2 linked regions of the Lysinibacter sp. HNR genome follow. The protein of the gene in region 1 interacts with the protein of each later gene in a pairwise test. Links are inferred from orthologs where the notes say so. Each region holds a gene or a part of one and is shown on either strand. Other genes may lie near its edges.

What was found.
Region 2: the proteins of FrondiHNR_RS10775 (region 1) and ndk interact in binary tests that used the Escherichia coli proteins (3 or more experiments, as listed by UniProt). The link is inferred for Lysinibacter sp. HNR from one-to-one orthologs.

What each region holds. Positions count from the first base shown.
Region 1 is NZ_CP121684.1:2,350,677-2,356,856, forward strand. Bases 2,023-4,766 are described here. They hold FrondiHNR_RS10775 (uracil-DNA glycosylase), read right to left. Parts: upstream 3,871-4,766; coding sequence 3,175-3,870; downstream 2,023-3,174. Other genes in these bases: FrondiHNR_RS10765 (ATP-binding cassette domain-containing protein), read left to right, coding at 2,023-2,405; FrondiHNR_RS10770 (hypothetical protein), read left to right, coding at 2,402-3,160; FrondiHNR_RS10780 (Type 1 glutamine amidotransferase-like domain-containing protein), read right to left, coding at 3,874-4,620; FrondiHNR_RS10785 (DnaJ domain-containing protein), read right to left, coding at 4,753-4,766. Also shown: FrondiHNR_RS10755 (hypothetical protein), read right to left, coding at 34-654; FrondiHNR_RS10760 (hypothetical protein), read right to left, coding at 651-1,157; more of FrondiHNR_RS10765, read left to right, coding at 1,461-2,022; more of FrondiHNR_RS10785, read right to left, coding at 4,767-5,709; FrondiHNR_RS10790 (bifunctional o-acetylhomoserine/o-acetylserine sulfhydrylase), read left to right, coding at 5,914-6,180. UniProt on the Escherichia coli protein: Excises uracil residues from the DNA which can arise as a result of misincorporation of dUMP residues by DNA polymerase or due to deamination of cytosine.
Region 2 is NZ_CP121684.1:1,591,687-1,594,513, forward strand. It holds ndk (nucleoside-diphosphate kinase), read right to left. Parts: upstream 1,709-2,827; coding sequence 1,292-1,708; downstream 1-1,291. Other genes in the region: FrondiHNR_RS07195 (Rne/Rng family ribonuclease), read right to left, coding at 1-327; FrondiHNR_RS07200 (vitamin K epoxide reductase family protein), read left to right, coding at 616-1,218; FrondiHNR_RS07210 (DUF4233 domain-containing protein), read right to left, coding at 1,767-2,174; FrondiHNR_RS07215 (folylpolyglutamate synthase/dihydrofolate synthase family protein), read right to left, coding at 2,171-2,827. UniProt on the Escherichia coli protein: Major role in the synthesis of nucleoside triphosphates other than ATP. The ATP gamma phosphate is transferred to the NDP beta phosphate via a ping-pong mechanism, using a phosphorylated active-site intermediate.

The DNA.
Region 1 (6,180 bases):
ACACAACTTGCAACCCAACCGCACCCGCAACGTTTAAGGGTTTACCGGACCACCAAGAAGGTCGTCCACCACACGAGAGTCAAAAAACACACCGTAGGAGATATCAAGATCAGATTCGGGCCCAGCGCTAAGCACACTTCTTATATATCCAAGGCCTGTGCTGGGGTCGTATTTGTGAAGAAAAGGAGAGCCAGAGGCACCAAGCCCAAAGCCTTTACAGTAAACCGTCGGATAAAAGTATGCGAGGAAGGACCACGTCAAATAGGTGCCCTTTTTGCATACGCGCATCCGATTACCGTTATCAAGCTTTTGAGGGTATCCAAACACAGTGGCATTAAATGGGTAAGATCCGCCATTCCACAGTCCATGTCCCCCGACCTCATCCACCAATCGAGAACCGTGAGGGTTGAGATGAGTTGTCATAAAAGCCACATCGTAATGTGTCAATCTACTAGCCCCCTCCTCCATTTTCAGCCACTCCTCAAAGATCAGAGCAGATACCCCGTTATAGACTCCGTAGGGAGCGGTGTCATCGCCCGTGCCAGGGCCCTGATAACCAGGAAAAAACGCCCAGTTCTCATGCCAGTCTCTCCCTGCACCACCGTGCACACAGTGCGCAGCAGTGGCCACAAGACGCTTTGAGAGGCTGTTCATAGCCGATGCCGAGCAAGAATAATTTTTTTAGTCTTGGGGTCCCTGAAGAACACTTTCCCGTTTGTCCGTGAGAAGTCCGCGGAGGGCGCTGTTCCCGGCTTGACCGCCGCCTTTCCGATAAGCGGCTCGATAGCCGCATCCCCGTCAGAAGCCCTCGGTGCAGCATAGTCGTTCTCTGGGACTTTCGCTTCCTCGCCCACGGTCTCGACACTCACCGGGGACTCTAGCGGTATAGCACTGTCCATACGTTCCGGAGTCCAATACTCAAGAACACGGGGATCACCCCCCATCTGATCGAGTTCTTCCGGGCTGTACTCATGCGCAGAAAGACCGTCCTGCCCCTCAGAGGTCACCGGCATTCGCGCCGAAATTAAACCCTCAGCGGGCTGAGGTTGAGAGTCACCAACCTTTGCACTCGTCGGCGCCGCACCAAAAATACTTGTGGACGCTATGATGCCCACAATCAAACTACCGAGAACCATTTTGCGCTTGTAACCACTCATTAAAGACTTCCTTATCGTTATTACCAAAAGGGATACCGCGGTCTTTTTTGCAATGACCGCAATGAATTGGCAGCGCTACCTCAGGTCACATAGATAACCATACTCAATATCAATATACACTCAAATAATAACCATTGTCACTAAACAAATACAAGCTAATCAACGAAACCTTTTTAGTGAGATACACAAAGAATCTTCTCCAGTAAGTTCGCCTCGCAATAGCTGCGAAGCGGACATATCTTCAGCCTCCAGGCTGCGCTATCCTTGAGGAGTCCAGATTTCCGCGTACGTGAAAGAGAATCCGTGACAGGCCTGAGTATCCAGACCCACACACTCGGGGTCACCTACGGCTCACGGTACAGCACCAAGATTGCGCTCACCGACGCCACCCTCGACCTCAGCCCAAATACCATCTGTGGAGTTGTTGGCCACGCCGGAACGGGTAAGAGCACGCTACTCTCGGTACTGGCCGGGTTTCAGCGCCCCACGCACGGGCAGGTCAAGATTCACGGGGAAGACCCTTTTGATAGCTCACGTCTCGCCCCACGCATTCACCTGGTACGCGGCCCGGAAGATCTCGTGCGCGAGAAAAGGACGCTCGACAGTGTTCGCCTCATGGCGCAGCTGCGCCCCTCATTTGACTCACACTATGCGCTTGCGCTCATGGATAGTTTTGGCATCGACGCACGCAAAAAGATGATGCGGCTGACCCTCAAACAGCGCTTTACCGCCTCGCTCCTCCTCGGGCTTGCCAGCAGGGCACCCGTGACTCTCTTCGACGAGGTTTACCGGGGGCTGGACACCTCCACAGGCGACCTCTTCTACACCGAACTTCAGCGGGACTACGCCGCGCACCCCAGAACCGTTGTACTTGCGGGCGCCCTCGATAACAGGGCCGAACAGCTCTGCACCAGCATTACCCTCCTGCATAAAAACCGCATACTCCTCAGCGAAGACATCGGCACACTACGGGAAAGGGCAAGCACCTTTGTAGGGTCAAGAACCGCCGTTAACGAGATCACCGAGCGGATTCCTCAGGAAGCCATCATGGCCCGTCAGCACAAGGGAGATTCATACTCCGTCACCGTTCTTGGCTCTATCAGCGTTGAGACGAGCATCCGCGCAAAGCGAATAGGACTCACCCGCACAGCGGTGCCGCTCTCTCGCATCATCACCCGTCTCACTGACCAGCCCACTCCCACGAACCAGCGCACCCACCAGGCCAAAACTCGGGGAGAGAAGCCGTGAACACAACCTCCCGACACTCCACTCCAACACCAACACCCGTGAGCGTCGCCCGCCGCCTCACACTGGGCGCAAGCTGGCCACTCCTCGCCGGGTTCTGGCTTACCTATGCCCTCCTCATCATTGTTCTGGAGGTTATGTCCATCGATCAGTTGAGCGGTGAATACTCGCTCGTCTCCCTCACCCGCAGTGCAACCGTCTGGTTTCCCCTTGTTCTGAGCCTCATCACGAGCATCCGAGCTTTTGTGCCCCTCCTGGTTGCAGGGGGCACACGCAAGTCTTATATCAGGGCGACTCTTTTGACCCTCGCCACTACAACCCTGGTGAACACCGCCGCGCTGCTCACACTGCTTGCGCTCGAAGTCGCGCTCGTGTCGAGTAGGTCGGGCATCGTTCCGCATCTCAACGACCAGCCCCTCAACATTTCCCCGGATCAGATGAGTTCCTACCTGATCACGGGATTTATGACATTCCCCGGCTTCCTCGGCGCGGGGGTGAGCGGCCTTCTCCTGGGAGCCATCATCCTGCGGTGGGGGAGAACCTGGCAAACCTGGCTCAGCGCACCCCTCTGTCTCCTGCCGGTCATCCTAAGCTTTCTCTTGAATACAGGCTTTGCGCAAAACTACTGGATTATTGCGGTTATCCTTGCATTTCTGGTCTCCGGGCTCGGAATGCTCCGCTACGCCAAGATCATCGGCAATACACCGATCAGGCCCCTCGCGATTCGCCCAAAAAACGAGAGATTCCCTCCCGCTTAGGCACCGCCACCGGCCTAATCGTCACTCAGCGCCCAGTTCACCGGGTCCACCCCCAACGCCTCAAGATGGGCGTTAACCCGACTAAAAGGTTTGGACCCGAAGAACCCTCGCGAGGCGGATAACGGCGACGGGTGGGCACTCTCGATCACTGGGGTGTTACCCAGCATCGGGATAAGAGAGGCCGCATCCCGCCCCCAGAGTAGCGCCACAAGCGGCCGGTTACGCTGCACCAGAACACGGATGGCGTGCTCGGTTACGGCCTCCCACCCCTTCTTGCGATGCGAGGCTGCCTGCCCCGGCTGCACGGTGAGAACCCTGTTGAGGAGCATCACTCCGGACTCACTCCACTCGGTGAGGTCGCCGTGAGCGGGGGTGCTAATCCCCAGGTCATCTCGCATTTCTTGATAAATGTTGTTGAGGCTGCGCGGCACCGGCCTCACATGACGATCCACCGCAAAGGAAAGACCGATCGGATGTCCCGGCGTGGGGTAGGGATCCTGCCCCACGATCAGAACCTTCACCTCGGAAAGCGGATAGCTAAACGCCCGCAAAATCTTGTCACCCGCCGGAAGATAGTCACGCCCCTGCGCCCTCTCCCGACGCAGAAAATCGCCCATAGCAGCAATCTGTGAGCCAACGGGTTCGAGCGCCTGCGCCCAATCGGGCGTAATAAATCCGGCATCCGCTAGTTGGGGAAGCGTCATGGGCATTGACTACACTCCTAAGCTTGAGACGAGAACGCCCCTGTCACTCTGCTGTACACGCCACACGCTACCATCACCGATAACACGCAGGGCACCCTGACCCACCACCAGCGCGGTATTTTCATCAATCGCGATTCCCGTCTCCATCAGACCGGCTTCCACCGAGGCAATCAGGCGGGTGAGAGTCCCCCACTGCGCGGCGTGAACGTCAACCGTAATATCGATCAGCCCGATGCCCTGAGCCACGCTCACCTCATCAAGACCCTCCGCAAAACGCTGTGACACAACGGGAACACCACCGATTCGCCAGCCCCCAATCATCGCGGCCTCTGCAGCCAATTGGGCACCGGCGGAAAATCCCAGGTACGGTACACCGTCGGAGACCAGCGCACGTATCTGTTCCACCCCCGAATGAAGCGCCTTTCGGTACGCGGGAGTGAGCCCTCCGGCCACAACAACCGCATCAACATCTTCTAAAAGGTCAACCGCTACGGCCTCGCCCTCGGCGACCAAAACAGAGATGAAACGGGCATCGGGCAACTTCGCATCAGACACCGCTTGACGAAGGATGCCCTCCAGGTGCCGCACCCGATTCTCGGCATCACCCTCGTGCACGATAATCATGGCTATGCGGGGACCCAGAGCCCGCTCCCGGAAGGCGGCAACCTGCGCAGCCTCCCCCACAAACTCCGCGACAGCGTCGGAGGCACCTCCGAACTCTCTCATCTCGCTGCTACCCACCAAGAAAATGCTCACCCGATCACCTTACTATTGTTGCCCGTGCCATCCGACTTTGTTTTCCCGCGTGAGCCGCCATAGTATCCCTACCCGCTCCCGGACATTCGCCACCGGGAACCCCAAGCGCGCACCACCACAAACGCACCAGTCTCACCTCTGCGTGTGCCGTATCCCCTGTCGAAGCCGGGCACGATACTCGTACAAACGGCTCAAGCCGGTGCGCTCCACACCGCCCAAACCCTCACGCATGAGCTGAGGCAGCACGGATTTCCGCACCACAACCCCCGCGGGATTCAGTCCCCGGGTGGCTTCGGCGGCAACACCGGGCAGAGCCGAGTCGGGTACCACAACAACCACAGCGGTAAACGTTATCCCCAACTCCCGGGCGAGACGCCGCGTGTTTTTTGCAAGCGACGCCACAACCCTTTCGTTATCGTCAAGTCCCTCACCCCGCAACTCGTCACGCACCAGCCGCACCTCACTCCCCCAGTCCCGCGAGTCCATCGCAAAAATACCGGAAGGACCCAACACCACGTGATCAATCACGCCACTACCCGCGGCAACGTCGTGCCAGACGGTAAATCCCATTCCCAAAGCGGACAGCACCTGTGCGGTGCCCTCGGCCGCCTGAGCGCTCGCGAAGAGGCGGCGCGCACGCAGCGGTGCCGACCGGATCACCTGCGACTCATAGACAGACTCCTCGGTAAGCTCATACCCTAGGCGACGGGCCAGCAGGTTTCCCTCCTCCGTTTCCGCCCACCGAAGCATCCACGAGGTGTATCGAAAGTAACCCTCCCCAGCGGGGAAACCGAATGAGCGTGCGCGTAACCCCTCCGCCCCGCCGGACTCCCGTGACGCGGCACGCTCCGTAGCGAAGCCAAGACCGCTATCGTAAGCCCTGCGACTCTGCTCGTCCCCCACCAGCCGCCACGCCGCCTGAACCGCGCGAAACCGTTCTGCCGAGCCCCCAACATCCGGATGCGTTGTCCTGAGAGCCACACGATAGGCGCGCCGCAATTCCTCGGCTGAGGCCGTGGCCAGAACCCCCAGCACCTCGTACGGTGTTGCGGAAGCGGCATCGGTTATCGTGTTCCGATGCTCTTCCATAGCTTCCTTTCCGGGCTCAGTTGCGTGTATCCCTATCTATCGTTTCACACCATCGTTCAAAATTTTGGAGTAGCATCCACCTCGTTAGCGCAAAACGGCACTGTTTCCTTATTACCCCGTGTGTCTTTAGCTTTTGCAACGATCGAGGGGAAAACATAAGCTCAACACGAAACACCACCTAATATTTACCGCAAGGACCTGAACATGACCGATCAGCCCAACTGGAACTTTGAGACCAAACAGATACACTCCGGCGCAAAGCCCGACCCCACCACCAATGCACGGGCGACACCGATCTATCAGACCACCTCGTACGTCTTTAACGACTCGGATCACGCAAAGAACCTCTTTGCGCTCGCCGAAGCGGGAAATATCTACACCCGCATTCAAAACCCCACACAAAACGTCGTGGAGGAGCGAGTCACCGCACTTGAGGGTGGCAGCGGGGCTCTGCTTGTAGCTTCGGGGCAG
Region 2 (2,827 bases), 760 kb from region 1 along the record:
GGTAAGCACCCGCGTAGCGAGAAATCGTTCTGCGGGGGTGAGTTCCACGGGTGCGGGGGGCGTTGAAGCCGCAACGATCTGCGTCTCCGGCGTTTTTGATTCCGACGCGGCAGATCCTGCGCTGAGAGAACCCTGAGATTCAGAACCTTGTACGGAGGTGTCCCCCTCTATCTGGCTTGATTCTGGACTCTCAGTTTTTTCGGAGGTTGTATTCACTAGCAATCCAAGCGAAATGTCATCCCCCGAGCCGCTAAAAACTGAATCAATGGCCGGGGTACCGCCTGCCGTATTATTGAGATGCTTATTATCTATATCTTTTTCCACCATTTTTACGGTGCACTCCTCCGCCAAACCCCAATATATTCGGGGCTTCAGCCACTTAACGTGGGATGCTAATTCAGCACGCCACTAACTCTTGTGTAGCACGATCAGATAATTTTCTGCATCGCGCCCAGACCCTCATGGTCTATATGAAATGGACAGATTTTCCTGTCGCAAAGCTTTTAAACAACGCCTAAGCCGCTTAGTAGCTATAAGCCATTACATCCATTATGCCACGAAATGAGATATCAAGCTCGCGTTTTCGAGAGGGATACACGGTATAGAATTATTTATATGATCAGAACCCGGCGTTCCCTTGGCTTTGCGCTGCTCACAATAGTTGCCGGAGTCGTTGGATGGTTTGCGTCTTTTGAACTCCTAAACGAGCGCATAAAGACCCTTATTGACCCCACCTATACCCCAATGTGTGACTTCAGCGTCCTCGTGTCCTGCGGGCCAAATATGGCTTCGGCTCAGGGATCCACATTTGGGTTTCCAAACCCAATTCTCGGGGTCACCATGTTTGTCGCCCCCCTTGTCGTTGGAGTTTCGATCCTTGCGGGAGCACAGTTTGCTCACTGGTTCTGGAGATTGTATCTCCTTGGGGTCACTTTTGCCATCAGCTTTGTTATCTGGCTCATCAGCACCAGCGTTTACGTTCTGGGAACGCTCTGCCCCTGGTGCATGGTGGTGTGGGTCGTGACCATTCCCCTCTTCTGGTACACCCTGCTCTACACGGCCAAAGAGGGCCACCTCTGGCTACCTGAAGGCGCGCGTAAGAAAGCAGAAACACTCTACTCATGGAGTTGGGTTCTTGTACTGGCCAGCTACCTGACAGTTGCAGTAATCGCGCAGGTCACCCTTGACTGGGTTACAGAACTGATCCGCGCTTTCTAAGCCAGGACACGCTTCGGGCTGGTGCGGCTTCCTGCGGCAACGCACCAGCCCTTTTTAGTTTTATTCGTAGAGACTAGGAAAACCACAGGGTAAGTTCTCGAGCAGCGCTCTCGGGAGAGTCGGAACCGTGAACCAGGTTCTGCTGAACCCTGGCTCCCCAATCACGCCCCAGGTCGCCACGGATTGTTCCCGGTGCCGCTGTTGTTGGGTCAGTGGTGCCAGCAAGGACACGAAACCCTTCGATGACACGGTTTCCAGCCACACGAAGAGCCACCGTTGGACCGCTTTCCATAAATTCGATCAGGGGCTCGAAAAAAGGTTTTCCTTCGTGCTCAGCGTAGTGCTGACTAAGCAGCTCACGGTCAGCCTGAACCATACGAATGTCTACAAGCGAGTACCCTTTTGCCTCAATTCGGCGCAAGATTTCGCCCGTGAGGTTGCGGGCCACCCCGTCGGGCTTGACCAGTACGAGCGTTTCTTCAACCAGCATCCATTCTCTCCTTTAGTTGTTTGTGTATCTTCATGAGCGATGTGTCAAAATAGTGCCCCTAGATGAGGCGGTTTCTTTCATCAAGCTTATTTCCCATATAGATGCAATAGATCCACAGAGCGGCAAACATTCCGCCCACGATAAACATCACCGGGACAAGGAACCCAGAAAGCAGGAGAGCAACCTGCACAAACCAACCGAGCCAGTACCCCACCGGATAACGCAAAAGAGCGATGGCCGCTATCGCGATCAGGCACAGCACTCCTCCCCCGTACAGGCCAAGCTCTCGAGGCTCTACCGCGGAGAGACCAAAAACTGTGAGTCCTCCGAGAAAAATAATGAGCAACTGAAACCCCAGGGCAATCGATGCCAAGCTTCGTTTAACCGAGCGCGCTGCGGGTGAGGAAGGTGCCGTCTCCCCTTGGGTCTCAGAGTTACCTCCTGAAGGATATTCCGGTTGTGTCATAGTAACGACCATCCACCCTCACGTGCGAAGGTCATAACCTCACCGATCAGCACAATAGAACCCGCAACAATAACACCACGAGACTCGCCCTGCTCGGCCCACCCCCTGGCCTGTTCAATCGCGTCTCCGAGATTATCTTCAGGGATGATCTCCGCCTCGGGAAGAGCTAGGCGCACGATCTGCGCAAGATCGTCGGTCGCACGCGAACGGTTCGACGACGATTGAGTAACAAAGATCGTATTGCTGATCTTGCTCAGCTCAGCAATAACGCCAACCGAATCTTTGTCGTTCAGAGAGCCAAAAACAAGAGCCACCTCGTCAAAGGCAAAAAAAGATTTTACGGCAGAAACCAAGGCACGGGCTCCGTGAGGATTATGCGCCGCATCAATATAGACGGGAGGGGTTGCACCCACAAGCTGCAATCTGCCGGGTATGGTCACCTGACCATAGCCCTCCTCAAGCACTTCTTCAGCTAAAACACGTTTTCCGGTAAAGGCCTCAACGGCCGCCAGCGCAACAGCGGCGTTCTGAGCCTGGTGCTCTCCGTACAGGGGCAACATTACGCTGTCGTACCTGGTACCGGAAGAGCCACGGAGGGTAACAACCTGCCCTCCCACCCCCATAACAGAGTGATCGATCGCAAACTCCACACC